DNA from 3 places in the Streptomyces sp. Ag82_O1-12 genome. Region 3 is predicted to be linked to each of the others. Evidence: riboswitches for the same ligand, from Rfam matches in the RefSeq annotation. Region 3 holds a riboswitch; each other region holds the start of a gene.

Region 1 (9,660 bases), 2.4 Mb from region 3:
CCAGCCGAACCCGAAACCGCAGCAGATCCCGGTCGTCGTCCTGGCTGGATTCCTCGGCTCGGGAAAGACCACCCTGCTCAATCACCTCCTGCACCGCAGCGGCGGCAGCCGTATCGGCGCCCTCGTCAACGACTTCGGGGCGATCGAGATCGACGCGATGGCCGTGGCGGGAGCGCTCGGAGACTCGACGGTCTCCCTCGGCAACGGCTGCCTGTGCTGTGCCGTCGACGCGAGCGAACTGGACCAGTATCTGGAGCGGCTCGCGGAGCCCGGCCTCGGCATCGACGTCATCGTCATCGAGGCCAGCGGTCTGGCCGAGCCGCAGGAACTTGTGCGGATGCTGCTGGCCAGCGAGCACCCGGGAGTGGTGTACGGCGGGCTCGTCGAGGTCGTCGATGCCGCCGAGTTCGACGACACCCGGGCCAGGCACCCCGAGATCGACCGGCATCTCGCGTTGGCCGACCTCGTCGTGGTCAACAAGCTCGACCGGGCAGCGGACGGTGAGCGCGTGCTCGGGCTGGTCCGGACCCTCGTCGATGATGCCGCCGTCGTGCCGGCCACTTACGGCCGGATCGATCCCGAGTTCCTCTTCGACTGCCGGCCGAGCGAGGAACGCATCGGGCAGCTGTCCTTCGACGACCTGCACGAAGCCGACCTGCACGAAGAGGGCGATCACGCCGGTCACCTGCACGCCGTCTACGACAGCCTGTCGTTCGCTTCCCAGGTGCCCCTCGACCCACGCCGGCTGATGACGTTCCTCGACAGCCGCCCCGAAGGGCTGTACAGGATCAAGGGCTACGTCGACTTCGGGCCGTACGACGTCCGCAACCGCTACGCCGTCCACGCCGTCGGGCGGTTCCTGCGCTTCTACCCGGAGCCCTGGCCGGCCGGCGGTGAACGCCTCACCCAGCTGGTCCTCATCGGCTCGGGGATCGACGCCGCCGCGCTCGAGAAGGAACTGGAGGCGTCCAGGAGCGACGCCCCAGATGCCGACGAGCACGGCATGTGGGGCGTCCTGCGGTACGTTCGCGACCCCGAGGAGCAGGGCGCGGACCCGGCCTAGACCGGTCCGGCCACCACCGCCACCGTCTTCGCGAGGGACACCCCCGAGCCGTCGCGGCGCGGGTCGATGTCCGGGAGGTCGGCCGGAGTGCCGTTCTTCTGCGCGGCGAGTGCGGGGACGGGGCCCGCCCAGGCCAGGGACAGGCAGTCCTCGCCCTTGAGGAACCGCTGGCAGCGGACACCGCCGGTGGCGCGGCCCTTGCGCGGGTACTGGTCGAAGGGGGTCAGCTTGGCCGTCGTCTGAACGGAGTCGTCCAGGGTGCCCCGCGAGCCCGCGACGGTGAAGACGACGGCGTCCACGGCCGGGTCCACCGCCGTGAAGGAGATGACCTTCGCGCCCTCGGTGAGCTTGATGCCGGCCACACCGCCGGCCGGACGCCCCTGCGGGCGGACCTGGGACGCCTGGAAGCGCAGCAGCTGCGCGTCGTCGGTGACGAAGACGAGGTCCTCCTCGCCGGTGCGCAGCTCGACCGCGCCGACGATCCGGTCGCCCTCCTTGAGGGTGATCACCTCGAGCTCGTCCTTGTTGGCCGGATAGTCCGGCACCACACGCTTGACGACGCCCTGCGCCGTGCCGATCGCCAGCCCCGGCGACGACTCGTCGAGCGTGGTCAGGCAGACCACCGTCTCGTCGTCCTCCAGGGTGACGAACTCCGCCAGCGGCGCACCCCCCGCGAGGTTCGGCGTCGGCAGCGACTCCGGGAGCTGGGGCAGGTCGACCACGTTCAGCCGCAGCAGCCGGCCCGTCGAGGTGACAGCGCCCACCTCACCGCGGGCGGTGGCCGGCACCGCGGAGACGATCACGTCGTGCTTCACGCGCTTGGCGCCGGGCTCCTCCGTGAAGGGCTCGCCGTTCGCCGTACGGGCCAGCAGCCCGGTGGAGGACAGCAGCACCCGGCACGGGTCGTCGGCGACCTGGAGCGGCACGGCCGCGACCGGTGCGCCACCCGACTCCAGCAGGACCGTACGCCGGTCGGTGCCGAACTTCTTGGCGACATTGGCCAGTTCGGAGGAGACCAGCTTGCGCAGCTCGGAGTCCGAGTCGAGGATCCGGGTCAGCTCCTCGATCTCCGCGGTGAGCCGGTCCTTCTCCGACTCCAGCTCGATGCGGTCGTACTTGGTCAGACGGCGCAACGGCGTGTCGAGGATGTACTGCGTCTGCACCTCGCTCAGCGAGAACTGCTCCATCAGGCGCTGCTTGGCCTGGGCGGAGTTCTCGCTGGAACGGATCAGGCGGATGACCTCATCGATGTCCAGCAGGGCCGTCAGCAGCCCCTCGACCAGGTGCAGCCGGTCGCGCTTCTTGCCGCGGCGGAACTCCGAGCGCCGCCGTACGACGTTGAAGCGGTGGTCGAGGTAGACCTCCAGGAGCTCCTTCAGGCCCAGCGTGAGCGGCTGGCCGTCCACCAGCGCCACGTTGTTGATGCCGAAGGACTCCTCCATCGGCGTCAGCTTGTAGAGCTGCTCGAGGACCGCCTCCGGCACGAAGCCGTTCTTGATCTCGATGACCAGGCGCAGGCCGTGCGCGCGGTCGGTGAGGTCCTTGACGTCGGCGATGCCCTGGATCTTCTTCGAGCCGACCAAATCCTTGATCTTGGCGATGACCTTCTCGGGGCCGACCGTGAAGGGCAGCTCCGTGACGACGAGGCCCTTGCGGCGGGCCGTCACGGGTTCCACCGACACCGTCGCCCGGATCTTGAACGTGCCGCGGCCGGACTCGTAGGCGTCCCGGATGCCGGACAGGCCCACGATGCGGCCGCCCGTCGGCAGGTCGGGGCCCGGGACGTGCTTCATCAGCGCGTCGAGATCCGCGTTCGGGAACCTGATCAGGTGGCGGGCGGCGGCGATGACCTCGCGCAGGTTGTGCGGGGCCATGTTCGTGGCCATGCCGACCGCGATGCCCGAGGCGCCGTTGACCAGGAGGTTCGGGAAGGCGGCGGGCAGAGCCACCGGTTCCTGCTCCTGGCCGTCGTAGTTGGGGTTGAAGTCGACGGTGTCCTCGTCGATCGACTCCGTCATCAGGCTCGTCGCCTCGGCCATCCGGCACTCGGTGTACCGCATGGCGGCCGGCGGGTCGTCGTTGCCCAGCGAGCCGAAGTTGCCGTGGCCGTCGACCAGGGGGACCCGCATCGAGAAGGGCTGGGCCATGCGCACGAGGGCGTCGTAGATCGACGCGTCGCCGTGCGGGTGCAGCTTGCCCATCACCTCGCCGACGACCCGGGCGCACTTGACGTACCCGCGCTCGGGGCGCAGGCCCATCTCGCTCATCTGGTAGACGATGCGGCGGTGCACCGGCTTGAGGCCGTCTCGTGCGTCCGGCAGGGCGCGGGAATAGATGACCGAGTACGCGTACTCGAGGAAGGAGCCCTGCATCTCGTCGACGACGTCGATGTCGAGGATCCGCTCCTCGTACGAGTCGTCGGGCGGCGGGGTCTTCGTGCTGCGGCGGGCCATCGCTGCCGGCTCCTTCTGTTTCCTGGTCGCTCGCCTACGGGCACTGATGCCGGTGATGAGAGGCCGATCGTGCTCAACCCTTCGGGCCTCCGCGCGCTCGCCCTCTCATCACCGGCGCGCCCTTCGGCTCGCTCATGCTGAAGCGTGAACGAGAACTGACGCGGACCATTGTGGACCGCCGCACTGACAACCGGGACCAGGACCCTGCCCCGGGCGTCTCTCGTGCTGTCGGGCCGAGGTCGCCGCCGGGAACTTCACCAGGGCTTCGCGCGCTTGCATACAGTGGCAGGACCGGCAGGAATCCGCGGTCTGAACAACCGCTCAGCGATCGAAGGGACGTACATGCCCATGGGTCACACGGCCACAGCCCAGGCAGGCTCCGGGGGCCTGACAGCGACCGAGCACCGCCTGGCCAACGGCCTGCGCGTGGTGCTCTCCGAGGACCACCTGACCCCGGTCGCGGCGGTGTGCCTCTGGTACGACGTCGGCTCACGCCACGAAGTCAAGGGGCGTACCGGCCTGGCTCACCTTTTCGAGCACCTGATGTTCCAGGGATCCGCGCAGGTCAAGGGCAACGGCCACTTCGAGCTCGTCCAGGGCGCGGGTGGCTCGCTGAACGGCACGACCAGCTTCGAGCGGACCAACTACTTCGAGACCATGCCCACCCACCAGCTGGAGCTCGCGCTCTGGCTGGAGGCCGACCGCATGGGCTCGCTGCTGGCCGCGCTCGACGACGAGTCGATGGAGAACCAGCGGGACGTCGTCAAGAACGAGCGCCGCCAGCGTTACGACAACGTCCCCTACGGCACCGCCTTCGAGAAGCTGACCGCCCTCGCCTACCCGGAGGGCCACCCCTACCACCACACCCCGATCGGCTCGATGGCCGACCTGGACGCGGCGACCCTGGAGGACGCGCGCGCGTTCTTCCGCACCTACTACGCGCCGAACAACGCCGTGCTCTCCGTGGTCGGCGACATCGATCCGGAGCAGACGCTCGCCTGGGTCGAGAAGTACTTCGGTTCCATCCCCGGTCACGACGGCAAGCCCGCCCCGCGCGACGGGTCGCTGCCGGAGACCATCGGCGAGCAGCTGCGCGAGGTCGTCGAGGAGGACGTCCCGGCCCGCGCCCTGATGGCCGCCTACCGGCTGCCGCACGACGGCACGCGCGCGTGCGACGCGGCCGACCTGGCCCTCACCGTCCTCGGCGGCGGTGAGTCCTCCCGCCTCTACAACCGGCTCGTGCGCCGCGACCGTACGGCCGTGGCGGCCGGTTTCGGCCTGCTGCGGCTCGCCGGTGCGCCCTCCCTGGGGTGGCTGGACGTGAAGACGTCCGGTGACGTGGAGGTTCCGGTCATCGAGACCGCCATCGACGAGGAGCTCGCCCGGTTCGCCGAGGAGGGCCCCACGCCCGAGGAGATGGAGCGCGCCCAGGCCCAGTTGGAGCGCGAGTGGCTGGACCGGCTCGGTACGGTCGCGGGCCGCGCCGACGAACTGTGCCGGTACGCCGTGCTCTTCGGAGATCCGCAGCTCGCCCTGACCGCCGTCCAGCGCGTGCTGGAGATCACGGCGGAGGAGGTCCAGGAGGTCGCCAAGGCCCGCCTGCGACCCGACAACCGCGCGGTGCTCGTCTACGAGCCCGTCGCCGACGAGACCGCCGAGGGCGCCGGCACCGCCGACGACACCGCAGCCGCGGCCACCGACGAGAACGAGGAGGCGGCCAAGTGACCGAGCTCGCCACGATGGACTTCCACCCCCGGCCGCAGGCGGGCGACGCCCGGCCGTGGGCCTTCCCGGCCCCCGAGCGCGGCACGCTCGACAACGGCCTGACGGTGCTGCGCTGCCATCGTCCCGGCCAGCAGGTCGTCGCCGTGGAGGTGCTGCTGGACGCACCCTTGGAGGCCGAGCCGGCCGGACTCGACGGTGTGGCCACGATCATGGCCCGGGCCTTCTCCGAGGGCACGGACAAGCACTCCGCGGAGGATTTCGCCGCGGAACTGGAGCGCGCCGGTGCCACCCTCGACGCGCACGCCGACCATCCCGGCGTCCGGCTCAGCCTGGAGGTGCCCGCCTCCCGGCTCACCAAGGGCCTGGGCCTGATCGCCGACGCGCTGAGGGCGCCCGCCTTCGCCGACAGCGAGGTCGAGCGGCTGGTCAACAACCGCCTCGACGAGATCCCGCACGAGCTGGCCAACCCCTCCCGCCGCGGCGCCAAGGAGCTCTCCAAGGAGCTGTTCCCGGCGGACGCGCGCATGTCGCGGCCCCGGCAGGGCAGCGAGGAGACCGTCGCCGCCATCGACTCCGCGGCCGTACGCGCCTTCTACGAGAAGCACGTCCGCCCCGCCACGGCCACCGTCGTGGTCGTCGGTGACCTCACGGGCATCGACCTGGACGCCCTGCTCGGGGACACGCTGGGCGCCTGGACGGGCTCCTCGGCCGAGCCGCGTCCGGTGCCTCCGGTCACCGCCGACGACACCGGCCGGGTCGTCATCGTGGACCGCCCGGGCGCTGTCCAGACGCAGCTGCTGATCGGCCGGATCGGGCCGGACCGGCACGACCGCGTATGGCCCGCGCAGGTGCTCGGCACGTACTGCCTCGGCGGCACCCTCACCTCGCGCCTGGACCGTGTCCTGCGCGAGGAGAAGGGCTACACCTACGGCGTACGGGCGTTCGGCCAGGTCCTCAGGTCCGCCCCGGACGGCACGGGTGCCGCGATGCTCGCCATCAGCGGTTCCGTCGACACGCCCAACACCGGTCCCGCCCTCCAGGACCTCTGGACGGTGCTGCGCACCCTCGCCGCAGAGGGGCTGACCGACGCCGAGCGGGACGTCGCCGTGCAGAACCTGGTGGGTGTGGCGCCGTTGAAGTACGAGACGGCGGCGGCCGTCGCGAGCACGCTGGCCGACCAGGTCGAGCAGCACCTGCCCGACGACTACCAGGCCACGCTGTACCGGCAGCTCGCCGCGACCGGCACCGTGGAGGCCACCGCGGCGGCCGTGAGCGCCTTCCCGGTGGACCGTCTGGTGACCGTCCTCGTCGGTGACGCGGCGCAGATCAAGGCACCGGTCGAGGCCCTCGGCATCGGCGAAGTCACCGTCGTCGCCGCCGAGTAGCCGCACGCGCGCAGGGGCCCTGGTTGTCTTCAAAGGCACCAGGGCCCCTTTATGCCCGAATTGGTATGGGAGTTGCCTGTCTGCCCTGTGGGATGCGCTACAAAAGCCGGGATTCGTTTGGGAATTGAAAGTGGCGCCGCTTAGCGTCATCCGGGCTGTTCGTCAGGCAGTGCGCCGCACCCGCGGCACCGGACAGTCATCGCCGAGTCCCCGTACGGCGCGAGCCAGGGGAGCCGGGGACCCATCGCAGTCCCTGGGGTGAATCGGGCGCCCGCGCGAGTCGCGAGGGAGTCCGTAGGAGACCTTCCTGCTCCGAACCCGTCAGCTAACCCGGTAGGCGAGAGGGAAGGAAAGGACCAGCCACCACATGGCGTTCACTCGCGCCACCGGGAAGCACCGTCGTCCCAGCAGGATGCAGCGCTCCACCGCCCGCGCGGCGGGCGTCGCGGCCCTCGCCACCACCGGCGTGATCGGCACCGTGGCGGCCCCCGCCGCCTTCGCCGCCGAGCCCAGCGCCGAGCAGACCGGCCTCACGCCGGTCGTCACCATGAACGACACCGCGGCCCAGCAGATCGACGCCCAGGCCCTCGCGCAGCAGCACGCCGCCGACGAGGCCGCCGCCAAGCAGAAGGCCGAGGAGGCCGCCCGCAAGCGGGCCGCCGAGCTCGCGGAGAAGGCCAAGGAGGCGGCCGAGAAGGCCCGCGAGGCCAAGGAGCGCGCCGCCCGCGAGGCCGAGCGCAAGCGCCTGAACACCTTCGTCGCCCCGATCTCCGGCTCGTACGTCTCCACCAGCTACAAGGCCAGCAGTGGCCTGTGGTCCTCCGGCAGCCACACCGGTGTCGACTTCCACGCCGCCAGCGGCACCTCCGTCCACGCGGTCGGCGCGGGCACCGTCGTCGAGACCGGCTGGGGCGGCTCCTACGGCAACCAGGTCGTGATCAAGATGCACGACGGGACGTACACCCAGTACGGCCACCTGTCCTCCATCGGCGTCTCGGTGGGCCAGCAGGTCACCCCGGGCCAGCAGATCGCCCTGTCCGGCGCGACCGGCAACGTCACCGGCCCGCACCTGCACTTCGAGGCCCGCACCAGCCCCGAGTACGGCTCGGACATCGACCCGGTCGCCTACCTCCGCTCGCACGGCGTGAGTGTCTGACCGCACCTCTCCGCTCCTCCCGAAAGCCCCGGCTTCCCGAGCCGGGGCTTTCGGCGCTTACGGCCGCCCGCTGTCCAAAAAATATCCATGGATGGTCGCCTGCCGTCGGAAATTCCGGCTCATTGCAATAGAGTCACGGAACGCACGCCGCTCGTCGGCGTTTCACGGGGATTAAGCGGAGGTCGGTCATGCGTATTCCCGCGCACTCGGTGTGCACGGCCATCCGGGACGACATCGTCGCGGGTGTCCACGCACGCGGCAGCCGGCTCACCGAGGAACTCCTCGCACGCCGCTACGGCGTCTCGCGGGTGCCAGTCCGGGAGGCGCTGCGCACGCTCGAGGCCGAGGGTTTCGTGGTGACCCGCCGGCACGCGGGCGCGTGCGTGGCGGAACCCACCGAGCAGGAGGCCGGCGACCTGCTGGAGATGCGCATGCTGCTGGAGCCGCTCGGTGCGGCCCGCGCCGCCCAGCGCCGCACCGAGGCGCATCTGAAGGTCCTGCGCGGCCTGGTCCGGTTGGGCCAGGAGCGGGCCCGCCGCGGGAACAGCGACGACCTGCGCTCTCTCGGCGGCTGGTTCCACGAGACGCTCGCCCAGGCCTCCGGCAGCCCCGCGCTGACCTCGATGCTCACCCAGCTCCGCTACAAGATCGCCTGGATGTACGCCGTGGAGGCGCCGGCCAGCCCGGTGGAGTCCTGGACCGAGCACGGCGCGATCGTGGACGCGGTGGCGCGCGGGGACGGCGAGCGCGCGCGGGCGGTCACGGCGCTGCACACCGAGCGCGCGAAGGGCGCGCACCGGCTGCGGTTCGGCTCCGCCCAGGAACGCGCCCACCGTGTGAGGAACTCGCAACATCCCGTAAACACGGCGAGCCCGCGGCTTTAACACGGCGGCCGTATACAAAGAGCAGTGAATTCTCGGGGGGTCATTTCCGCTGCCCTGATTCTCGGAATTCCGAGCCCCGTCACCCGGGAATGGCGAAGTGCCGCCCGCGCCGAACGGGGAATGGTGCGAGGGCCCGTCCGTGTCGACTGGGAATGGTGAACGTCCCACGCGCGTCGACCGGGGAATGGCGAAGGCCCCACCCGCGTCACCCGGGAATGGCGAAGGGCCCGCCCGGTGAATTCGGACGAGCCCCTCGCTGTGCGCCGGATCGGGCGCTCGGTGGATCAGACGGTCTCGGGCAGTTCCTCGAGACCCTCGGAGACCAGCTTGGCGAGCCGGTCCAGGGCGGCGTCCGCGCCCTCGGCGTCGGAGGCGAGGACGATCTCCTCGCCTCCCTGGGCGCCGAGGCCCAGGACGGCCAGCATGGAGGCCGCGTTGACGGGGTTGCCGTCAGCCTTGGCGATCGTCACCGGGACGCCTGCGGCCGTGGCGGCTCGGACGAAGATGGAGGCGGGGCGGGCGTGGAGACCCTCGGCCCAGCCGACGTTGACGCGGCGCTCAGCCATGTGTTGCTGCCCTTCGGTTTTCAGGGTTGTCTAGACCAGTTTCCCATATCGTGAAGCCACCGGGAGCGGTCCTCGCGTTCCACTCCGGGGGTGCCGTCGGATCGCGGCCTCGACCCGACTGACGCCCTCCACAGACTGCCTCGCGCCCGCTGTCGGACGCTAGCCGTACTCTGGGGCCCATGCAGACCTCGCCGGACCGGCACGAGTATCCCGCCCACTGGGAAGCCGACGTGGTGCTGCGCGACGGGGGTACCGCGCGCATCCGGCCCATCACCGTTGATGACGCCGATCGCCTGGTCAGCTTCTATGAGCAGGTCTCCGACGAGTCGAAGTACTACCGCTTCTTCGCGCCGTACCCTCGCCTGTCCGCCAAGGACGTCCACCGCTTCACGCACCACGACTTTGTGGACAGGGTGGGACTCGCGGCC
Region 2 (9,660 bases), 950 kb from region 3:
CCTCGCCGGCGATCGCGTCTCCCGCGACGACACCGATCGCCATCGGCAGGAAGAACGGGAGCGTGGCGGCCAGGGCGGTGAAGACGAGGAACAGGCCGTTGTTGGTGATCTGCGAGATGAACGCCGGTCCGCCGCCCCCGCCTCCGGGGCCGGCCGAGGAACCGTCGCCGGTCTCGATCTTCACCGCGATGCCCACGAGGACGGGGACGGCCGCCAACACCGCCAGCAGGACCAAGGTGCGCCAGCGGCGGAACGTGGTCAGTAGTTCGTTGCGGAGGAGGGTGGCGCGGAAGATCGTACGGCGGGTGCGGGCCGTCTGTGGCCGGTCGCGCAGTTCCCCATGCCCCTGAGGGGCGCTCAGATCAGCCCGCGACATCGAAGCCCTCCCCCGTCAGCGCCACGAACGCGTCCTCCAGCGAGGCCCGTTCGACCGTGAATCCGCGCACCCGGACCCCGGCCGTCACCAGCGCGGCATTCACCTCGGCGAGGTCGCGGTCCGGTGGTTCGCCGGTCACCCGGTCGTCGGTGACGACGACGTCGCCGACGCCCTGCTCCTTCAGCACCCGGGCCGCCTCCGCCGGGTCCGGTGTCATCACGACCAGCCTGCCGCGCGCCCCGGCGGACAGCTCGGCGACCGGGCCCTGTGTGAGCAGCCGGCCCTGCGCCATCACGGCCACGTGGGTGCAGACCTGCTCGATCTCGTCGAGGAGGTGGGAGGAGAGGAAGACGGTCGTGCCGTCCGAGGCCAGTTCCCGGACCAGGGTGCGGATCTCGCGCATGCCCTGCGGGTCGAGACCGTTGGTCGGCTCGTCGAGGACGAGCAGCCGGCGCGGCTGGAGCAGCGCGGCCGCGAGGCCCAACCGCTGTTTCATGCCCAGGGAGTACGCCTTGGCCTTCTTGCCCGCCGCGGCCGTCAGGCCCACCCGGTCCAGGGCCGAGGCGACCCGGGCGCGCCGGGTGCGCGGGTCGGCGGCCGGGTCGGCGCTGTCGTAGCGGATCAGGTTGTCGCGGCCGGAGAGGAAGCCGTAGAGGGCGGGGCCCTCGATGAGGGCGCCGACGTGCGGCAGCACGGCGCGGGTGGCCCGGGGCATGGGCTGCCCCAGCACCCGGGCCGTGCCGGAGGTGGGCTCGATGAGGCCCATCAGCATGCGGATGGTGGTGGTCTTGCCGGAGCCGTTGGGGCCGAGGAAGCCGAAGACGCTGCCCGCCGGGACGGCCAGGTCCAGGCCGTCGACGGCGAGCTGTCCGCCGCGGTAGCGCTTGGTGAGTCCGCGGGTGGCGATGACCGGTTCCCCGGTCTCGGCCCGCGCCTCACTCCGCTCCGGTTCCGCGGCGGACACCTCGCCCATCGGCTTCCTCGTTCTCTCGACGCCCCGTACGCCTACGGGACCTACTTCCCGGCGTCGGCCGCCTTCACGAGCGCGTCCTTGGTGACCAGGCCCGCGTAGACCTTGCCGTCGTCCGTGATGAGGGCGTTGACCAGGCGGGTCGAGAAGACCGTGCCCGAGCCGAACTTTCCGTGGACCTTGTCGCCGAGCGAGTCCATGAAGCCGCCGAGGTCGCCGCCGGCCCCGCCGGAGGGCACGCCCTCGCCGCCGGTGTCGAAGGTGGCGATGGCGTTCCAGCCCTCGCCGATGGTCTTCATGCCGTCGAGGCCCTGGCCGAAGTCCTCCCCGGCCTTCGGGGCGTGGTCACGCGCCCCGCCCTTGCCGAAGGCCTTGCCGGGGGCCTTCTCCGAGTCCTTGCCGGCGTCCTTCTCCTCGGTGACCTTGGCACCCTTGGGCGGGGTGAAGTCGAACGTCGAGGCGGCCGGCTTGGCGAAGCTGACCTTCGTGAAGCCGACGTCGACCACGGCCGCGCCGCCGCTCGCCGGGGTCAGGGTGAACTTCAGCGGCATGCCGGTCTTCGCGTCCACCGCGACGCTGATCGCGCCGACCGTCGAGCCGGACTGCTTCGGCTTGACGACGAGCTTGTAGGCGTCCCGGCCGGCGACCTGGGCGGTGCCGTCGACGGTCACGGAGGTCGTGTCGTCGACCGCCTTCAGGGCCTCCTCGGCGAAGTCCTTCGGCGTGGCCGGCGGCTGCTGGTCCTTGCCGCGCTCCGGGCTCTTCGAAGAGGTGCCGTGGTAGACCTCGTTGGACTTGCTGTCGTAGCCCCAGACGTCCTTGCCGTTGTGGATGATGCTGTACTCGGCGGCGTTCTCCAGCAGCGACAGCTTCTGCCGGTCGGGGCCGTCGGCGGCGACGCGCAGGGTGTGCGTGCCGGAGGCGAGTTCGGTGAGCTTGGCCGTCGGGTCGGCGGAGGAGCCGCCCTCGCCCTGGCCCGCGGCGCCGGAGAGCAGGCCGGACTCCAGGCCGCCGAGGTTCGGCAGGCCGAGGTCGGTGCTGATCTTCACCGTGCCGGCCACCTGCTGGACGTCCGACGTGGCGATCTTCTCGATGAGCTGCTGCGCGGTGATCTCCGGGAGGTCGGGGTCACCGGAGTCGGCGAGTGCGGGGACCAGCCCGATCGTCGCGGCCGCCACCCCTATCACCGTGACCGGGACGACGTACCGCGCGGCTTTGCGCCGCCCGGAGCGCTGCTCGTCGACCTCCCCGGCGGTCGTGCTGTCGTCGGATGCGTACGGTGCCATGTGTGCCCTACCTCCGTGGTCGGCGGCGGCTGTCCGTGTCGTCCACGCACTCGTCCCTGAGCCGCCATTCTCACCCGAACAGGTGAGGAGTGGTGTTTTCCGTGGTCACCATCTGACCAAATCGGCCAGGGAGATACGTCAGACCCCGGGCTCAACTCCGTGTACTGCTGGGGTATGACACGGCGGGGCGGCTTCTCCCCCGACCCGTAGGGGTCGTACGGGTCGGACGTGTCAGCCGGCCCGGTGCACCACCGCGTCGCTCAGCTCCAGGAGCGCCGCCTTCGCGGTGCACTCCGGCAGCGGTGCCAGCGCCGAGCGGGCGTCCTGGATGTAGCGGACGGTGTCCTGCCGGGCCTGCTCCAACGCCGGGTGGGCCCGCAGCAGGCGCAGGGCCTCGGCGTGCCGTGCGTCGTCGGTGAGGTCGGAGTCGAGCAGCTCGCACAGGGCGATGTCCTCGGCGAGTCCGAGCCGGGCCGCCCGCTCGCGCAGGCGCAGCACCGGCAGCGTGGGGATGCCCTCGCGCAGGTCGGTGCCGGGGGTCTTGCCGGACTCGTGGGAGTCGGAGGCGATGTCCAGGACGTCGTCCGCGAGCTGGAAGGCGACGCCGAGCCGCTCGCCGTACTGGGTCAGGACGTCCACGACCGTCTCGTCGGCGCCGGACATCATCGCGCCGAACCGGCACGACACCGCGACGAGCGAGCCGGTCTTGCCGCCCAGCACGTCCAGGTAGTGCTCGACGGGGTCGCGGCCGTCCTGCGGTCCGGCCGTCTCCAGGATCTGGCCGGTCACCAGCCGCTCGAACGCCTCGGCCTGCACCCGCACGGCCTCCGGGCCGAGGTCGGCCAGGATGTGCGAGGCGCGGGCGAAGAGGAAGTCGCCGGTGAGGACCGCGACGGAGTTGCCCCAGCGGGTGTTCGCGCTCGCGACGCCGCGGCGCACGGCGGCCTCGTCCATGACGTCGTCGTGGTAGAGCGTGGCGAGGTGGGTCAGCTCCACGACGACGGCCGACGGCACGATGCCGGGCGCGTGGCGGTCCCCGAACTGGGCGGCGAGCATCACGAGCAGCGGGCGGAACCGCTTGCCGCCGGCCCGGACCAGATGCTGGGCGGCCTCCGTGATGAAGGGCACCTCACTCTTGGTGGCCTCGAGCAAGCCTTCCTCGACAGCCGCCAGTCCGGCCTGGACATCGGCTTCCAGAGCCTGGTCCCGCACGCTCAGCCCGAACGGCCCGACGTCGGTCACGAGGGGTCTCCTGTCTGCTGTGTCTGCCGGTGGTTACGCGGATTGTCGATAGGTCGCTGCCCTCACTCGAGTCAGCGTATCCGGTCACGTTTCGATCACCGCCAGCACCCATGACTACAGGCCGGGTGGTATCCGATCACGACCGTTATGTTTTCGATCAACCTATAAGAACAGATATTTATCGACTTACCCAGGGGTAGCGAGTTATGCACGATTTGCCGTGATGAGTCGGTGAATTCCCCTTGGCGGAAATTGCCCTACGGACTCGTGATCAGTGAGTTGAATCACTCCTTCCGCTTTTCCCCCTCCCCGCGACAGCTGCCCCTAACGCCTTCCCCCGAAAGCCAGTTGAGCCTTGGCTCCCGCAAAGGATCAAGCGGCCCAAACACCCCCGACCAAGGTCAACCGCGCGATATGTGACTGAGGTGCTTGTTCCCGACATGTGCTCTCGCATACGTTCCGGCCCTGTCCGGCGGACGCCTAATCCTGCCGCCGCCCGGACTTCCCACGGAACCGACTCACTCACGCAGGGCAGGAGCGGGGGACCCAGGTAAGTCGCCGGTCCGCACAGCGGCACGGCTCGGGGTGAAGCCGCGCACGGCACACAGCGCCGTACGCGGCCGGGCACCTCCCGGCCCGAACCCGACAGCTCACCTCGCAGGCGCCGGAGAGGAACATCGCCATGGCCGCACGAGGCAAGCACCGTCGCCCCAGAACCAACCCGCTGACCCGAGGCATCATCGCCGCCGGTACCGGCGGAGCAGCACTCACCCTTCCGCTTCTCGGCGCCACCCACGCGAGTGCCGCCGAGCCCCAGAGCGCACCCGCCGCCGCACAGTCCGTGCCGCGGGCGGCCCAGCCCGCCAAGTCCCTCACGTACACCGTGGTCAAGGGCGACTCGCTCGCCCGTATCGCGGACAAGTACGACGTCTCGGGCGGCTGGAAGCAGCTCTACAAGGACAACCGCGCCACCGTCGGCGACAACCCGAAGCTGATCCACCCGGGTCTGAAGCTGACGGTGAAGACCACCAAGACGGACGCGGCGAAGAAGACGGCGACCCCGTCGTCCGCCCCCGCCAAGCCGGCCGCCAAGCCCGCCGGCGGCGTCGCCCAGGCCACCCAGGCGTCCGCGAAGACCTACGCGGACAACCTCGACGGGTGGATCCGCGAGTCGCTGGACATCATGGCGCAGAAGGGGATCCCGGGCTCCTACGACGGCATCTACCGCAACATCATGCGCGAGTCGTCCGGCAACCCCCAGGCCATCAACAACTGGGACTCCAACGCCGTCGCGGGCACCCCGTCCAAGGGCCTGCTCCAGGTGATCGACCCGACGTTCGCCGCCTACCACGTGGACGGCACCTCCTTCGACCCGTACGACCCGGTCGCCAACATCACGGCGGCCTGCAACTACGCGGCCGACCGCTACGGCTCGATCGACAACGTCAACGGCCCGTACTGAGCCGTACCGCCCAGCAGTCGCTCGAGGACGACGGCGATGCCGTCGTCCTCGTTCGACAGGGTGACCTCGTCGGCCACGGCCTTGAGTTCGGGATGGGCGTTCGCCATCGCGACGCCGTGGCCGGCCCAGTCGAACATCGGGATGTCGTTGGGCATGTCACCAAAGGCGATGGTGTCCGCCGGCCGCAGCCCCAGATGCTCGGCGGCCAGCGCGAGACCCGTGGCCTTGGTGATCCCGCACGGCTGGAGCTCGACCGTGCCGGGCCCCGACATCGTCACCGTCGCCAGCGAGCCGACCACCGAGCGGGCCGTCGCCGCCAACTCGTCGTCCGACAGATGGGGATGGCGCAGCAGCACCTTGCTGATGGGCTCGCCCCACAGCTCCTCGCGCCGGTCGACGCGCACGGCGGGCAGGGTCGGGTGCGGCATCAGATACCCCGGCTCGATCAGCGTGAGCCCGTCGACCCCGTCCTGGTCGACCGCCGCGTACACCTGCCCCACCTCGGCCTCGATCTTGCCGAGGGCGGCCTCGGCCAGCTCCCGGTCCAGGGTGATGGACCACAGCAGCCGGTCCGCGCCGGCGTCGTACACCTGAGCGCCCTGCCCGCACACCGCGAGCCCGGTGCACCCGAGGTCGTCCAGGAGCGGCCGCACTCTCGGCGCCGGCCGGCCCGTCACCACGAGGTGCTGGGCACCGGCGTCCGCCACCCGCGCGAGCGCGGCGAGGGACCGGTCGGAGAGGGTGTCGTCGCCGCGCAGCAGCGTCCCGTCCAGGTCGGTGGCGATGAGTGAATATGCGAGGGGTGCGGCCATGATCAGAGAATACGGACAGTGCGGCCCTTCGTTTCATCGCTCGGTGGACGCCGATTGCCCGGTTGAAGGCCTCTGTACCAGTTGGCAACAACATGCTCCGCTACCTACCCCTGGGGCCGCATAGAGCGGTACCTTCCAAGTGTCCAGGGGGGACTTGATCGGGGGGTCAGGTTGAGCAGTGGGCGCATTCGCGTGGCTGGGCACGGGGAGCTCGGCGAAGGGGAGAGGGAGCGCTGGCGTGCGCTGCGCGCCGCCTCGGAGGCACCGCGCAACCCTTTCATGGAGCCGGAGTTCACAGAGGCGGTCGGCCGGGTCAGGCCCGGGGCCCGCATCGCCGTGGTGTACGAGGGGCCGGAGCCGGTCGGCTTCCTGCCCTACGAGCGGGGCCCGTTGGGCCAGGGCCGGGCGATCGGGCTCGGTGTCTCCGACGCGCAGGGCGCGATCCTGCGGCCCGGCCTCGACCTGGAGACGGGCGAACTGCTGAAGGCATGCTCGCTGTCGAGCTTCGCCTTCGACAATCTGGAGGCCGAGCAGCGGCTGTTCGTCCGGTACGCGGCCGAGGAGTACGCCACCTACGTCATCGACGTGGAGAAGGGCTACGAGACGTACGAGTCGGTGTTGCGCGCGCAGTCGCCGAAGTTCCTGAAGACCACGCTGGCCAAGGAGCGCAGGCTGGGCCGGCAGGCCGGCGAGCTGCGCTTCGTGTTCGACGAACGCGATCCGGCCGCGCTGCGCACGCTCATGGAGTGGAAGTCCGCGCAGTACCGCAGGACCGGCCGCCGGGACCGGTTCGCCCAGGAGTGGATCAACCGGCTCGTCGGGCAGCTGGCCCGGACCCGGGCGCCGGAGTGCAGCGGCACGCTGTCCGTGCTGTACGCCGGTGAGCGGCCCGTCGCCGCGCACTTCGGGCTGCGTTCGGCCTCGGTGCTGGCCTGCTGGTTCCCGGCCTACGACCCGGAGTTCGCGAAGTTCTCGCCGGGTCTGGTGCTGCACCTGCGGATGGCCGAGGCGGCGGCCGCCGAAGGGATCGGCACGCTCGACCTGGGCAGGGGCGCGGCCGAGTACAAGGACGCGCTGAAGACGGGCGAACTGCCCGTGTACGAGGGTGCGGTGACCCGTCCGGGGGCGGGCGCGGCACTGCACTGGCTGAGCCGCGAACCGGCACGCCGCGCGCACAGCTTCGTCCGCAGCAGGCCCCAGCTCGCGTCGCTGGCCGCGCGGACGCTGAAGGGCGCGGCTCGGCTGCGCCGCAGCTGACTTCACGAGGGGGGTGGGCGCATGGCCGGTTCGGCGCGTGCGCAGGAGGAGATACGGCGGTTCCTGGACATCGGGGCGGTGCAGGTCGCCGAGCTGGACCTCGATGGTGACGAGGCGGTGCTCAGACCCGGCCCGGGGAGTCCGCCCGTGACGCACGGAGAGGTGTTCGTCCTGGTCAGGAGGGGCGGCCGGCCCGTGGGCACGCTGCTCGGACGGGTACCGGAGGGGGCGGACGCGAAGGCCGTGCTGGCGGGGCGGGCGCGGGCGGAGTGCGGGGCGGCCGTCTTCGGCGGACCCGGGGAGCCGCCGTTCACGACCGTCGTCGTCGCGACCCGGGAGCGGGCCGGGCAGCTGGGCCGGGCGCTGGACTCGCTGCTGGCGCAGGACCATCCGCGGTTCGACATCGTCGTCGTCGACAACGCGCCGGTCACGGACGAGACGCGGGAACTGGTCGAGCGGAAGTACGCCGAGCGCGTGCGGTACGTCTGTGAGCCCGTTCCGGGGCTCGCAGCCGCGCACAACGCCGGGCTGGACGCCGTGCGCGGCGAGGTGGTCGCCTTCACCGACGACGACGTGGTCGCCGACCCGCGCTGGCTGACCGAGCTGACCGCGCCCTTCGCCGCCGACGCGGGACTCGGGTGCAGCACCGGGCTGATCCTGCCGGCGCGGCTGACGACCCCGGCCCAGGTGCTGCTGGAGAGCCACGGCGGCTTCGCGAAAGGCTTCACTCCAAGGACGTACGACCCTGCGCGTCCGCCGGGCGACGAGCCGCTGTTCCCGTTCACCGCCGGGCGGTTCGGCTCGGGCGCGAACATGGCGTTCCGCACGGCGGTGCTGCGTTCCGTCGGCGGTTTCGACCCGGCCACCGGGGCCGGCACGGCGGCCCGGGGCGGCGACGACCTCTACGGCTTCGTCCGCGTCCTGGCCCAGGGCCACCGGCTGCACTACACGCCGTACGCCCTGGTGTGGCACCACCACCGGGAGACCTGGCGGGATCTGGAGACCCAGGCGTACGGCTACGGCGCCGGGCTCACGGCGTACCTCACCGCGGTGCTCGTGAACCGGCCCGCGCTGCTGCCGGCGTTCCTCGCGAGGCTGCCCCGCGGCCTCGCCCACGCCCGCACCCTGACGGCCGTGCGCGACACGGACGCGGCGGGCGGCGCCGGCACGCCGGGCGACCACGACGAGCGGACGCATCCCTGGCCGCGGCGGCTGTCGCGGTTGCAGCGCAGGGGGATGGTCTACGGGCCCGTCGGCTATCTGCGGGCGCGGTACGCGCTGCGCGCGACGGTTCGGGAGCAGAGAGCTCAGCGGGCGAAGACCGCCCAGACCGCCCAGGGGGCGAAAACCGCCCAGCGGGAGCAGGCCGTTCGGGGGGCGAAGACCGCCCAGGGGGCGAGATGACGACGTCGGCACGTACCCGTGGGGAGGGGCCGATATCGCCCTCGGGCATCCCGGCCATCCCCGTTTTCCTCTACCACGCCGTGATGGACGACCCGCCGGAGTGGATCGCCGAGTTCACGGTCACGCCACGGCAGTTCGCGGCACATCTGGACGTCATCGCCGGCAGCGGGCGGACGCCCGTCACGATCAGCGCGGTCGCCGATCATCTGGCCGGTCGGGCACCCCTGCCGCCCCGGCCCGTGCTGCTCACCTTCGACGACGGGTTCGCCGATCTGCCCGGCCCCACCGCCGAGGTCCTGGCCGCACGCGGGCTGCCCGCCACCGCCTACCTCACCACCGGCGCCATCGCCCCGGGCGGCCGCAGTCTGCTGCCGCCCGCCCCGATGATGGCCCTGGCCCGGGCGGCGGAGCTGGAACGTTCCGGCATGGAGATCGGCAGTCACACCGTCACGCACGCGCAGCTCGACACCCTGTCCGCCAAGGCCCTGGCGTACGAACTGCGCACCTCCAAGGCCGTGCTGGAGGACGCCCTCGGGCACGAGATCCGGCACCTCGCCTATCCGCACGGCTACAACAGCCCCCGGGTGCGGGCCATGTCGGCCCGGGCGGGCTACGAGACGGCGACCGCGGTGCGGCACGCGCTCAGCTCCGGCCGCGACGAGCGGTACCGCATCGCCCGGCTCATCGTCCGGCGCACCCACACCGTCGCCGACGTCGAGGGCTGGCTGGCGGGGGCGGGCGCGCGGGTCGCGCCGTACCGCGACGGGCCGAGGACGATCGCCTGGCGCTGGTACCGCCGGGCCCGTGCGGTGGTGCACGGGCCCGAGTTCGCGGGATGACCTCCGGCGGGG
Region 3 (9,660 bases):
CTGCGGCTGGACTTCGTCGACACCGGGCCCGGCATCCGGGACCTGGACCTGGCGCTGACCGACGGCTACACCAGCGGCGGCGGGCTCGGGCTGGGCCTGAGCGGTGCCAAGCGGCTGGTGCAGGAGTTCGAGGTGGACAGCAGGCCCGGTGAGGGGACCACCGTCACCGTCACCGCCTGGGCCACCGTCGTACCGTCTTCCCGGACGGTGCCGTGATGAGCAGGGTCTGGGACGTGCCGGTGGACGACTCGACCCGGGTGCGGGATGTGCGGGTGGCGGCCGAGGAGGCCAGTGCCTGCGCCGGCCTGCCCGCGAGCCGCACCGACACCGCCGCGCTCGTGGCGACGGAGCTGGCCACCAACCTGCTGCGGCACGCGGACGGCGGGCGCATCCTGATCAACCTCGTCGAGCGGGGGCACGACGACGACCGCCGGGCGGCCGTGCAACTCGTCTCGCTCGACCACGGCCCCGGCATCCCGGACGTCGCTGCGGCGATGCGCGACGGCTACACGACGACCGTCGCCGCCTCGCTCGGCGCCGGGCTCGGCACGTGCCGGCGCATAGCGAACGACTTCGATCTGCACAGCGCGCCCGGCCGGGGCACCGTCGTGATGGCCCGGATCGGTCATGAGCCCGCCGTCCGCAACCAGGGGCCGCCCCCGCCGGGTCCGCGCGCCGGGGGTGTCAACGTCCCCCTCGGCCGGGCCGAGTACTCCGGGGACGCCTGGGGCCGGGTGGGCGGCGGCGGCCGTCTGACCCTGCTGCTCGCCGACGGGCTGGGGCACGGTGCGAAGGCCGCCGAGGCCTCGGGCCTGGCGGTGAAGGAGCTGCGCGGCCTGTCCGAGCTGCCGCCCGCCGAGATCCTGCGGAGTCTGGGCCGGGCTCTGCGGCCCACCCGGGGCGCGGCCGTCTCCGTGGCCCAACTGGACATCGCGGCGGGGCAGTTGAGTTTCGCGGGGATCGGCAACGTCGGTGCCCGGCTGCGGACCGACGGCACGTGGAAGGCGCTGCTGTCCCACCCCGGCATCGTGGGCGCGCAGGCCCCGGCTTCCGTGCCCGTGCAGCGCGTTCCCTGGCACGCGGACAGCCTGCTGGTCCTGCACAGCGACGGCCTGCCCAGCCGATGGACACCGCCCGACGACGGCGTGCTGCCGGGCTGCGACCCGGCGGTGGCGGCCGCGGTCGTGCTCCGGGACGCGGGCAGCGCGGCCCGGCCGGTACGGGACGACACGTGCGTGGCGGTCCTGACCGCCGGCGGGGTGAGCCGCCACGGCTCGGGGGCTTGAGGGGGAGGGCGGTGATGAGCGGCGGCGTCGCGCGGTGCGGCTGCGTCGGCCGGGTTCACGGTCCGCCCGAGCGGCGGGGTCACGGCGGGTCGCGTAGGGCGCGCGGGTTGAAGGCCCGCGCCGTCTCATGGCGGGGCCGCGGTCTCGCCGCCCGGACTCGACCACGGTGCGGTCGGTATGACGGCGAGCGGTCACCGCCCCCGCGGCCGGGCGGCGCCGCGAGAGTTCGTCTTCACGCCGGCGCAGCCCTCACGCCGGAATTCACTGCGCCCTACCGGCGTCCGGCGTCGCGCGAGGAGTTCGTCGTTACGCCGGCGCAGCCCCGCGCGCCGGAACTCGCTGCGCCCCACTGGCGGTCGGCGTCGCGCGAGGAGTTCGTCTTCACGCCGGCGCAGCCCTCACGCCGGAACTCGCTGCGCCCCACTGGCGTCCGGCGTCGCGCGAGGAGTTCGTCTTCACGCCACCGCAGCGCCCGCGCCGGAACTCACTGCGCCCCGCCGGCGTCCGGCGTCGTGTTCCGGGCCGCCAGAAAACCCCGCATCCCCCTGCTCAGTGCCGCCCGTTCGGCCGGTTCCATCGCGGCCAGTGCCGCGGTCAGGGCCTGGGCGCGGCGGCCGGCGACGTCACCCAGGACGTGCTGTCCGTGTGTCGTGAGCCACAGTTGGACCTCCCGGCGGGTGTCCGGGTGCGGGGTCCGTTCCAGCAGGCCGGCCGCCGTGAGGCGGTCGCAGAGGCGGCTGGCCGTGGGGAGGCCGATGTCCAGACCGTCCGCCAGCGCCGTCAGGTTCAGGCCGGGCGCCGCCTGTACGGTGCGCAACGCCCGCAACTGGTGCAGGGACAGGCGCAGGGACGCGTCCTGCGCGGCGATCGACCACAGCGCCGTCAGACTCTCCACGGCATCGGTGATCTGCGATGCGACGGTCTCCGGGCCGTCGCCCGGGCCCCTCGCCCGGTGGTTGCCGGGGCCGCCGAGATCGGTCACGAAACGGTCACTTCCATAAAGCTCCGGGTACTGATGAGGTCGCCCTCTCTCAAAGGCTGTACCCGATGAACCGAGGGGCAAGCAGCCCGGTTCGGAGCCCGGTCGGACCGGGGGCGGCTCAGCCGGCGCTGAGCTCCGTCAGCGCGGCGAGCGGCAGCGTGTGCTGCGTCTGGAGGACCTTCGCGCGCAGGTAGCGGACGTTGTGGGCGGTGGTGAAGACGCCCGTGGGGATCCGGTCGCGGACGTCGACGCCCAGGGACCGCAACTGGTCCGCTTTATCGGGGTTGTTGGAGAGCAGGTTCAGTTCGCCGATGCCCAGGGCCCTGAGCATCTGGGCCGCGGCCGTGTAGTCGCGGGCGTCCTCGGGCAGCCCGAGCGCCGCGTTCGCCTCGTACGTGTCGAGCCCCTCGTCCTGGAGGGCGTACGCGTCGAGCTTGTTGTAGAGGCCGATGCCCCGGCCCTCTTGGCGGAGGTAGAGGAGCACGCCGCCGCGCTCGGCGATGCTCTCGACCGCCTCGCGCAGCTGCGGGCCGCAGTCGCAGCGGGCCGAGCCGAACACGTCCCCGGTCAGGCACTCGGAGTGCAGCCGCACCAGCGGGACCGGGCCGGGCTCGCCGAGGACCACGGCGACGTGCTCCTGGCCGTCGGCCAGCCCGTGGAAGGTGACGAGCTCGGCGTCGGCCTCGTAGCCGTCGTGGAAGCGCAGCGGGACCCGGACGCGGGAGCGCGGGGTGGCGATGACGGCAGGGGTGTCGGGCATGCGGGGCCTCCGGGTTCCGTTTCCTGTTCGGCTGCACAGCCGTATTGCTTCAGATTTGAAGCAGATCCACGATCATGACCCTACTCGTGCTTTAAATTTGAAGCAATGAGGATCCGACTCTGTGTGACGCGCGTCACGAACAGGCCGGCGACGACCTGCGCCGCCATGGCACGTCGTCCGCCGCCGGCCGGGTCCCGTCCTCCTGGAGCCCCTGTGCGATCGCCGCGGAGATGTCCTCCAGCTGCCCCACCTGCTCCTCGCTGAGCCGGTCGAACAGGAAGCCCCGCACGGTCTCGACATGCCCGGGCGCCGCCCGCTCCAGCACGGCGAACCCCTCGTCCGTCAGCGCCGCGATGCTGCCCCGCTTGTCGTGGGGGCAGGCCTCGCGCCGCAGCATCCCGTCCTTCTCCAGCCGCGTGACCGCGTACGTCAGCCGGCTGCGCGTGATCTTCAGCCGCTCGGCGAGATCGGTCATGCGCAGCCGCCGTTCCGGGGACTCCGACAGGACCGACAGGATGGAGTAGTACAGGTGCGGCATGCCGGCGTCCTGCTGGAGCTGCCGGTCGATCGCGTCCTCCAGGAGCAGCGAGGCGGCGATGTAAGCGCGCCAGGCGCGCTGCTCATCGGGGCTGAGCCAGCGAGTCGTCATGCCGCCAGTGTAGGTTTGTTTCAAACTTGAACCAAGCCCTGTCCCGTCCCGCCGTCCCGACCAGCCGCGGAGCACCGATGCCTCACCCGTACGTCCTGCTGTCCGCCGCCGTCTCCCTCGACGGCTACCTGGACGACACCGGACCCGACCGGCTGCTCCTGTCCAGCCCGGCCGACTTCGACCGGGTCGACGAGGTCCGGGCCTGCGTCGACGCGATCCTGATCGGCGCCGGCACCATCCGCGCCGACAACCCGCGGCTGCTAGTGAACTCGGAGAAGCGCCGGGCCGCCCGCACGGCCGCGGGCAAGCCCGAGTACCCCCTCAAGGTCACCGTCAGCGGCTCCGGCGACCTCGACCCGGACGCCCGCTTCTGGCACACCGGCGGGGAGAAGGTCCTCTACACCACCGACCAGGGCGCCGAGCGTGCCCGCGCCCTGGGCCTGGCGGCGGACGTCGTCCCGCTCGGCGACGACCTCGACTGGCGGCGGCTGCTCACGCACCTGCACGACGTCCGGGGCGTAGGGCGGCTCATGGTCGAGGGCGGCGGCCTGATCCACACCCAGCTCCTCACCCAGGGCCTCGCCGACGAACTCCAGCTGGTCCTCGCCCCGCTCTTCGTGGGCGACCCCCGGGCCCCCCGTCTCTTCGGCCCCGGCGGCTACCAGGGCGGCCGGCTCCGGCTGCTGGAGTCGCGGCAGATCGAGGACGTCGTCCTGATGCGCTACGAGCCGACCGCCCCGGGCACCGGCCGGCTCCCCACCGCCGCCGACCATCACTGGCTGGCCCTAGCCTGCCAACTGGCCGAGCGCTGCCCGCCGTCGGACACGGCGTTCAGCGTGGGCGCGCTCGTGGTCGCCGCCGACGGCACGGAACTGGCCCGCGGTCACTCCCGCGAGGCCGGCGACCCGGTCGTGCACGCCGAGGAGGCGGCCCTCGCCAAGCTCGACCCGGCCGACCCGCGCCTGCCCGGCGCGACGGTGTACAGCAGCCTGGAGCCGTGCGCCCGCCGCGCCTCACGCCCCGCTCCCTGCGCCCGGCTGATCCTCGACGCGGGCGTACGGCGGGTCGTCACGGCCTGGCGCGAGCCGGACACCTTCGTGACCGACGCCGACGGCAGCGGCCTCCTCGCGGCCGAGGGGGTGGAGGTCGTCGTCCTCCCGGAACACGAGGAGCGGGCCAAGGCCCCGAACCGTCATCTGCCGGGCTGAGCACGGCCCGGTCGGTGGGTGTGTGCGAGTGGTCCCGCGGATGGCGTACACTGGTGACACAACGACGCGGGGTGGAGCAGCTCGGTAGCTCGCTGGGCTCATAACCCAGAGGTCGCAGGTTCAAATCCTGTCCCCGCTACTGAAGGCCGAGGGCCGGAATCCGAAAGGGTTCCGGCCCTCGGTGCGTTCCTCGACACCTGATCACGTTCGGTGAGCGAACCACCCCGTTCCGCATAACAACTGACACACCGTCAAAACCCGTCAGTCACTTACGATGCGGCCAACTCGCCCGATTTAAGCCGGTCATGGCAGGTAAGTCCGCGCGAAAAAGGTTAATGATCAAGTGGAATCGCTGGAATACCCCTCGCGCCTCCATTAACGTTCGATAACGCAGCGCGGTCGTCCCAGCCGTCACAGAAGGCGGCTCCGTGCGCACGCGCCGAATCCCGAAAGGGAACCGGGGAACCACCACTTGGGGTGAATCGGGCGGATACCACCGTGGAAGCACGGCAGGTATACGCGCGTAGGAGACCTTCCTGCTCCGAACCCGTCAGCTAACCCGGTAGGCGAGAAGGAAGGAAAGGAGCACGCCCACGTGGCGTCCAACCGGCCTGCCCCCGCGGCCCCGTACGCGCCGAAGCGCGAGAACGACACCTTCGGCTTCGACGGTCAGCGCACCGACGAGGGCCCGTTCCAGGAGTGGAACCCCACCGAGGAATCCATCCGTCCCGTCCGTGGCCGGCATCGCGTCACCAAGCAGCGCGGCGGAGGTCTCGCCCGCAGCTCCACCGTCCTGGGCGTCGGCGTCATAGCCGCCGTGGGTGCCGGCGGCATGGCCAGTGCCCAGACCGGCAAGCCCCCGGTGTCCATCTCCGTGCCGGACCTGCCCTCGGTGGGTTCCCTCATCTCGGACGACGACACCCCCGAAGGTTCCGCCACCCCGCTCAGCAGCCTCGGCACCGCCACCGCGGACACCGCGAAGGGCACGTCCGGCGCCCGCGCCGGTGCCGGTGACGCGCTGCGTGCCCGGATCATGGCCCAGGTCGAGCACCAGCAGGAGCAGATCGAGACCAAGGCCGCCGAGGACGCCGCGGCCGCCGCCGAGAAGGCGGCCAAGGACGCGGTCGCCAAGGCGGAGAAGGAAGCCAAGGCCAAGGCCGCCGAGGCCAAGCGGAAGGCCGAGGAAGAGGCGAAGAAGAAGGCCGAGGCCGAGCGGCTCGCCGCCCTCGCCAAGCAGTACACGCTGCCGACCTCCTCGTACACCCTCACCTCGACGTTCGGCGAGGCCGGCGCCTACTGGTCCTCCGGCCACCACACCGGTCTCGACTTCGCCGCCCCCACGGGCACGCCGATCAAGGCTGTGCACAGCGGCACGATCACCGAGGCGGGCTGGAACGGCTCCTACGGCTACAAGACCGTCCTCACCCTCGATGACGGCACCGAGATCTGGTACGCGCACCAGTCCTCCATCGGCGTCAGCGTCGGCCAGAAGGTCGGCACCGGCGACGTCATCGGCCGCGTGGGCGCCACCGGCAACGTGACCGGGGCGCACCTGCACCTCGAGGTCCACTCCGGTGGCTCCGCCAGTGGCATCGACCCGATGGCCTGGCTGCGGGGCAAGGGACTGACTCCGTAAGCAGTGCGTGTTCGTTGAAGCATCGGCGGCCCTGACGACGACCTGTCGACTTCAGGGCCGCCGGCTTTGCTGTGTGGCGTGGCGTCGTGTCGTGTGGCGCGGAGTGGTGTGGCGTCGCGTGGCGTGGCGTCGCGTGGCGTGGCGTCCTGTGGTGTGGCGTGGTGTTTACGGGAGTTTTGCGTCCGTTGCGGAATGAGGTGTTCCTGCGCGGTCGTTGACACCGAGCATGACGTCTCTTCGCAAGCTCGGTACTTCCGACCTCGAGGTCTTCCCCCTCTCCCTCGGCGGCAACGTCTTCGGCTGGACCGCCGACCAGGACCGTTCGTTCGCCGTCCTCGACGCCTACACCGCCGCCGGCGGCAACTTCGTCGACACCGCCGACGTCTACTCGGCGTGGGTCGACGGCAACCAGGGCGGCGAGTCCGAGACCATCCTCGGCGCGTGGCTCGAGGCACGCGGTAACCGCTCCGACGTCGTCGTCGCCACGAAGGTCAGCCAGCACCCCGACTTCCAGGGCCTGTCCGCCGCCAACATCAAGGCCGCCGCCGACGCCTCCCTGCGGCGCCTGCGCACCGACTACATCGACCTGTACTACACGCACTTCGACCAGCCCGACGTGCCCGTCGAGGAGATCATCGGCGCGCTCGACGAACTCGTGAAGGCGGGCAAGGTGCGGCACATCGCCGCCTCCAACATCTCCGCCGAGCGGCTGCGGGCGTCCCTGGAGTTCTCCGACCGCGAGGGCCTCGCCCGGTACGTCGCCCTCCAGCCGCACTACAACCTGGTCTCCCGTGACACCTACGAGGGCGAGCTGCAGGACCTCGCCGAGCGGGCCGGCCTCGCGGCCGTTCCGTACTACGCGCTCGCGTCCGGCTTCCTCACGGGCAAGTACCGGCCCGGTACGGAGGTCGAGAGCGCGCGGGCGGGCGGCGCCGCCAAGCATCTGGAGACCGAGCGGGGGCGGAGGGTTCTCGACGCCCTCGACGAGGTCGCCGGGGCGCGTGACGTTCCCGTCGCCACCGTGGCCCTCGCCTGGCTCGCCGCCCAGCCGACCGTGGCGGCGCCGATCGCCTCCGCGCGGACGGTGGAGCAGCTGCCCGCGCTGCTCGGCGTCGGGGAGCTGACGCTCTCGGCGGCCGAGGTGGAACGGCTCACGGAGGCCTCGGCCTGAGCGGGGCCCGGCCTGAGCGGGGCCCGGCCTGAGCGGGGCTCGGTCTGAGCGGGGCCCGGAGCCCTAGGGGCGGTAGGGGTTGTACGTGGCGGAGCGGTAGGGGTTGTACGCGGGGTACGGCGCCGGCTGGTGGACGTACCTCGCCGGCTGGTGGCCGTACCCGTACACCCCGTAGACCGGCCAGGGCGGGGCCGTCACCGGGACCGGAGGGGCGGTGATCCGGCCCGCGTGGTCCAGCGCGGGGCGGGCCACTTCCCGGCGCCGCCACAGTTCGCCGAGCAGTTCCCGCTCCCGTGTGGCGAAGTCCGCCCCGGGGCTGCCCCGCCGGGCCCGGTGCCGCAGGAATGCCAGGGACGTCGCGTACGCCTCGTACCGGGCCACCTCCCGGGCCGCCGCCCTGCCCGCGTGCCGGCGGGCGTACTGCCGGGCGATCCGCCGGGCCCGCATCGAGCCGAGCGCGTACGGCTCGGCCGGGGTCAGCCAGCCGGCCACGGCGTAGGCCGGCAGCTCCGCCCGTACGGTCTTCAGCTCCCGCTGCCGCGTCCAGATCACCAGCCACGTCAGCAGCCCGAAGATGGGCACCATGAACGCCGCGTACACGGCGAAGAATCCGTACTCGCCGAAGGCCGACGAGCCGTTCCACATCGCGTGCATCCCCATCGCGAGCAGCAGCCCGCCGAGCGGGAAGGCGACACGGCGCAGCGGCCGGCGGTCCGCCGCGAGCGCGGCGATGCCGAAGCCGATGCCGGTGAGGACCGTGAACAGCGGGTGCGCGAACGGCGACATGATGACGCGCACGAAGAAGGTCGCCGCCGTGACCGAGGCGATGCCGCTGCCGCCGGTGAGCTGGTCGGTGCCGAAGGCCGTGCCGAGGTAGAGGATGTTCTCGGTGAACGCGAAGCCGGTGGCCGTCACGCCGGCTATGACGACCCCGTCGACGATGCCGGTGAAGTCGCGGCGCCGGAAGAGGAAGACCAGGAGGACGGCCGCCGCCTTGGCCGACTCCTCGACCACCGGCGCTATCACCGTCGCGCCGAGGGTGTCCGCGCTGGACGGGTCCGCCGTCGCCGTCGCTATCCATCTCGTCGCGAAGCTGTTGGCGACGATCGCTATCAGCGCCGCCGCGCAGGCGCCCCAGGCGAAGCAGAACAGCAGGTTCCGCCAGGGGCCGGGCTCCACCCGGTCCAGCCAGCGGAACGCGGCTATCAGCAGGGGCACCGGGAGGACGGCCAGCCCCAGCCCGACCAGGAACCCTTCCGTGCCGGTCTCCTCACGGACCAGGGCGAGGATGACCAGGCCGGATATCGCGAGGAGCGTGCTCAGAGCGCCGTAGCGCACCCAGGCGCGGTGCCACCAGTGGGCGTGCCGCGAGGAGCCGGCTGTGCCCGAGCCGGCGAAGGGTGCGCCGTCGGTGGGACCGATGGGGTACGACGGATGTGGGGAACTGGTGGCCACGGCATTGACCCTAACGACGGATGGGCGCTGTCCGCAGGCGGGAGAGGTGCCAGGGGTGGTCAGGCGCCGGCGGGGGGCTGGTCCACGTGCTGTACGCGGCGGAAGAGGAGGTCGTTCACGACATGTCCCTTGTCCAGTCCCTGGCCCTCGAAACGGGTCAGGGGACGGAAGTCGGGTCGCGGCGCGAAACCACCGTCCGCCTGCGTGTTCTCGAAGTCGGGGTGTGCCGTGAGGACGTCGAGCATCTGCTCCGCGTACGGCTCCCAGTCGGTGGCGCAGTGGACGATCCCGCCGGGTCTGATGCGGGTGGCGGCCAGGGTCAGGAATTCGGGCTGGATGATCCTGCGCTTGTGGTGCCGCTTCTTGGGCCAGGGGTCCGGGAAGTAGACGCGGAGGCCGCCGAGGGAGTCCGGGGCGAGCATCTCGCGCAGGAGGATGATCGCGTCGCCGTTGCCGACGCGGATGTTGGACAGGCCGTTGCGGTCGGCGAGGTTGAGCAGGTTGCCCTGGCCG

Evidence for each region. Region 3 has a riboswitch for cyclic di-AMP ahead of QOL88_RS18760 (M23 family metallopeptidase). Riboswitches for the same ligand answer to the same signal wherever they lie in the genome.
Region 1: linked by a shared signal. The riboswitch ahead of QOL88_RS29630 (M23 family metallopeptidase) and the one ahead of QOL88_RS18760 (M23 family metallopeptidase) in region 3 are both predicted to bind cyclic di-AMP.
Region 2: linked by a shared signal. The riboswitch ahead of QOL88_RS23225 (transglycosylase SLT domain-containing protein) and the one ahead of QOL88_RS18760 (M23 family metallopeptidase) in region 3 are both predicted to bind cyclic di-AMP.

Annotation. Positions count from the first base shown of each region.
Region 1 covers NZ_FXUW01000001.1:6,460,930-6,470,589, forward strand. The annotation lists gene QOL88_RS29610 (CobW family GTP-binding protein) at 1-1,063, shown strand, start outside; gene QOL88_RS29615 (DNA gyrase/topoisomerase IV subunit A) at 1,060-3,516, opposite strand; gene QOL88_RS29620 (M16 family metallopeptidase) at 3,859-5,241, shown strand; gene QOL88_RS29625 (M16 family metallopeptidase) at 5,238-6,626, shown strand; cyclic di-AMP (ydaO/yuaA leader) riboswitch at 6,817-6,981, shown strand; gene QOL88_RS29630 (M23 family metallopeptidase) at 6,994-7,782, shown strand; gene QOL88_RS29635 (GntR family transcriptional regulator) at 7,971-8,666, shown strand; gene QOL88_RS29640 (HPr family phosphocarrier protein) at 8,951-9,232, opposite strand; gene QOL88_RS29645 (bifunctional acetate--CoA ligase family protein/GNAT family N-acetyltransferase) at 9,412-9,660, shown strand, end outside.
Region 2 covers NZ_FXUW01000001.1:5,044,510-5,054,169, reverse strand. The annotation lists gene QOL88_RS23245 (ABC transporter permease) at 1-376, opposite strand, end outside; gene QOL88_RS23240 (ABC transporter ATP-binding protein) at 363-1,349, opposite strand; gene QOL88_RS23235 (LolA family protein) at 1,391-2,632, opposite strand; gene QOL88_RS23230 (polyprenyl synthetase family protein) at 2,864-3,874, opposite strand; cyclic di-AMP (ydaO/yuaA leader) riboswitch at 4,376-4,553, shown strand; gene QOL88_RS23225 (transglycosylase SLT domain-containing protein) at 4,557-5,336, shown strand; gene QOL88_RS23220 (HAD family hydrolase) at 5,300-6,148, opposite strand; gene QOL88_RS23215 (GNAT family N-acetyltransferase) at 6,341-7,405, shown strand; gene QOL88_RS23210 (glycosyltransferase family 2 protein) at 7,427-8,809, shown strand; gene QOL88_RS23205 (polysaccharide deacetylase family protein) at 8,893-9,648, shown strand.
Region 3 covers NZ_FXUW01000001.1:4,097,702-4,107,361, reverse strand. The annotation lists gene QOL88_RS18795 (anti-sigma regulatory factor) at 1-216, shown strand, start outside; gene QOL88_RS18790 (ATP-binding SpoIIE family protein phosphatase) at 216-1,286, shown strand; gene QOL88_RS18785 (MarR family winged helix-turn-helix transcriptional regulator) at 1,771-2,268, opposite strand; gene QOL88_RS18780 (GTP cyclohydrolase II) at 2,387-3,028, opposite strand; gene QOL88_RS18775 (MarR family winged helix-turn-helix transcriptional regulator) at 3,162-3,677, opposite strand; gene QOL88_RS18770 (dihydrofolate reductase family protein) at 3,755-4,885, shown strand; tRNA gene QOL88_RS18765 (tRNA-Met) at 4,951-5,024, shown strand; cyclic di-AMP (ydaO/yuaA leader) riboswitch at 5,313-5,469, shown strand; gene QOL88_RS18760 (M23 family metallopeptidase) at 5,481-6,521, shown strand; gene QOL88_RS18755 (aldo/keto reductase) at 6,748-7,692, shown strand; gene QOL88_RS18750 (PrsW family intramembrane metalloprotease) at 7,756-9,147, opposite strand; gene trmB (tRNA (guanosine(46)-N7)-methyltransferase TrmB) at 9,207-9,660, opposite strand, start outside.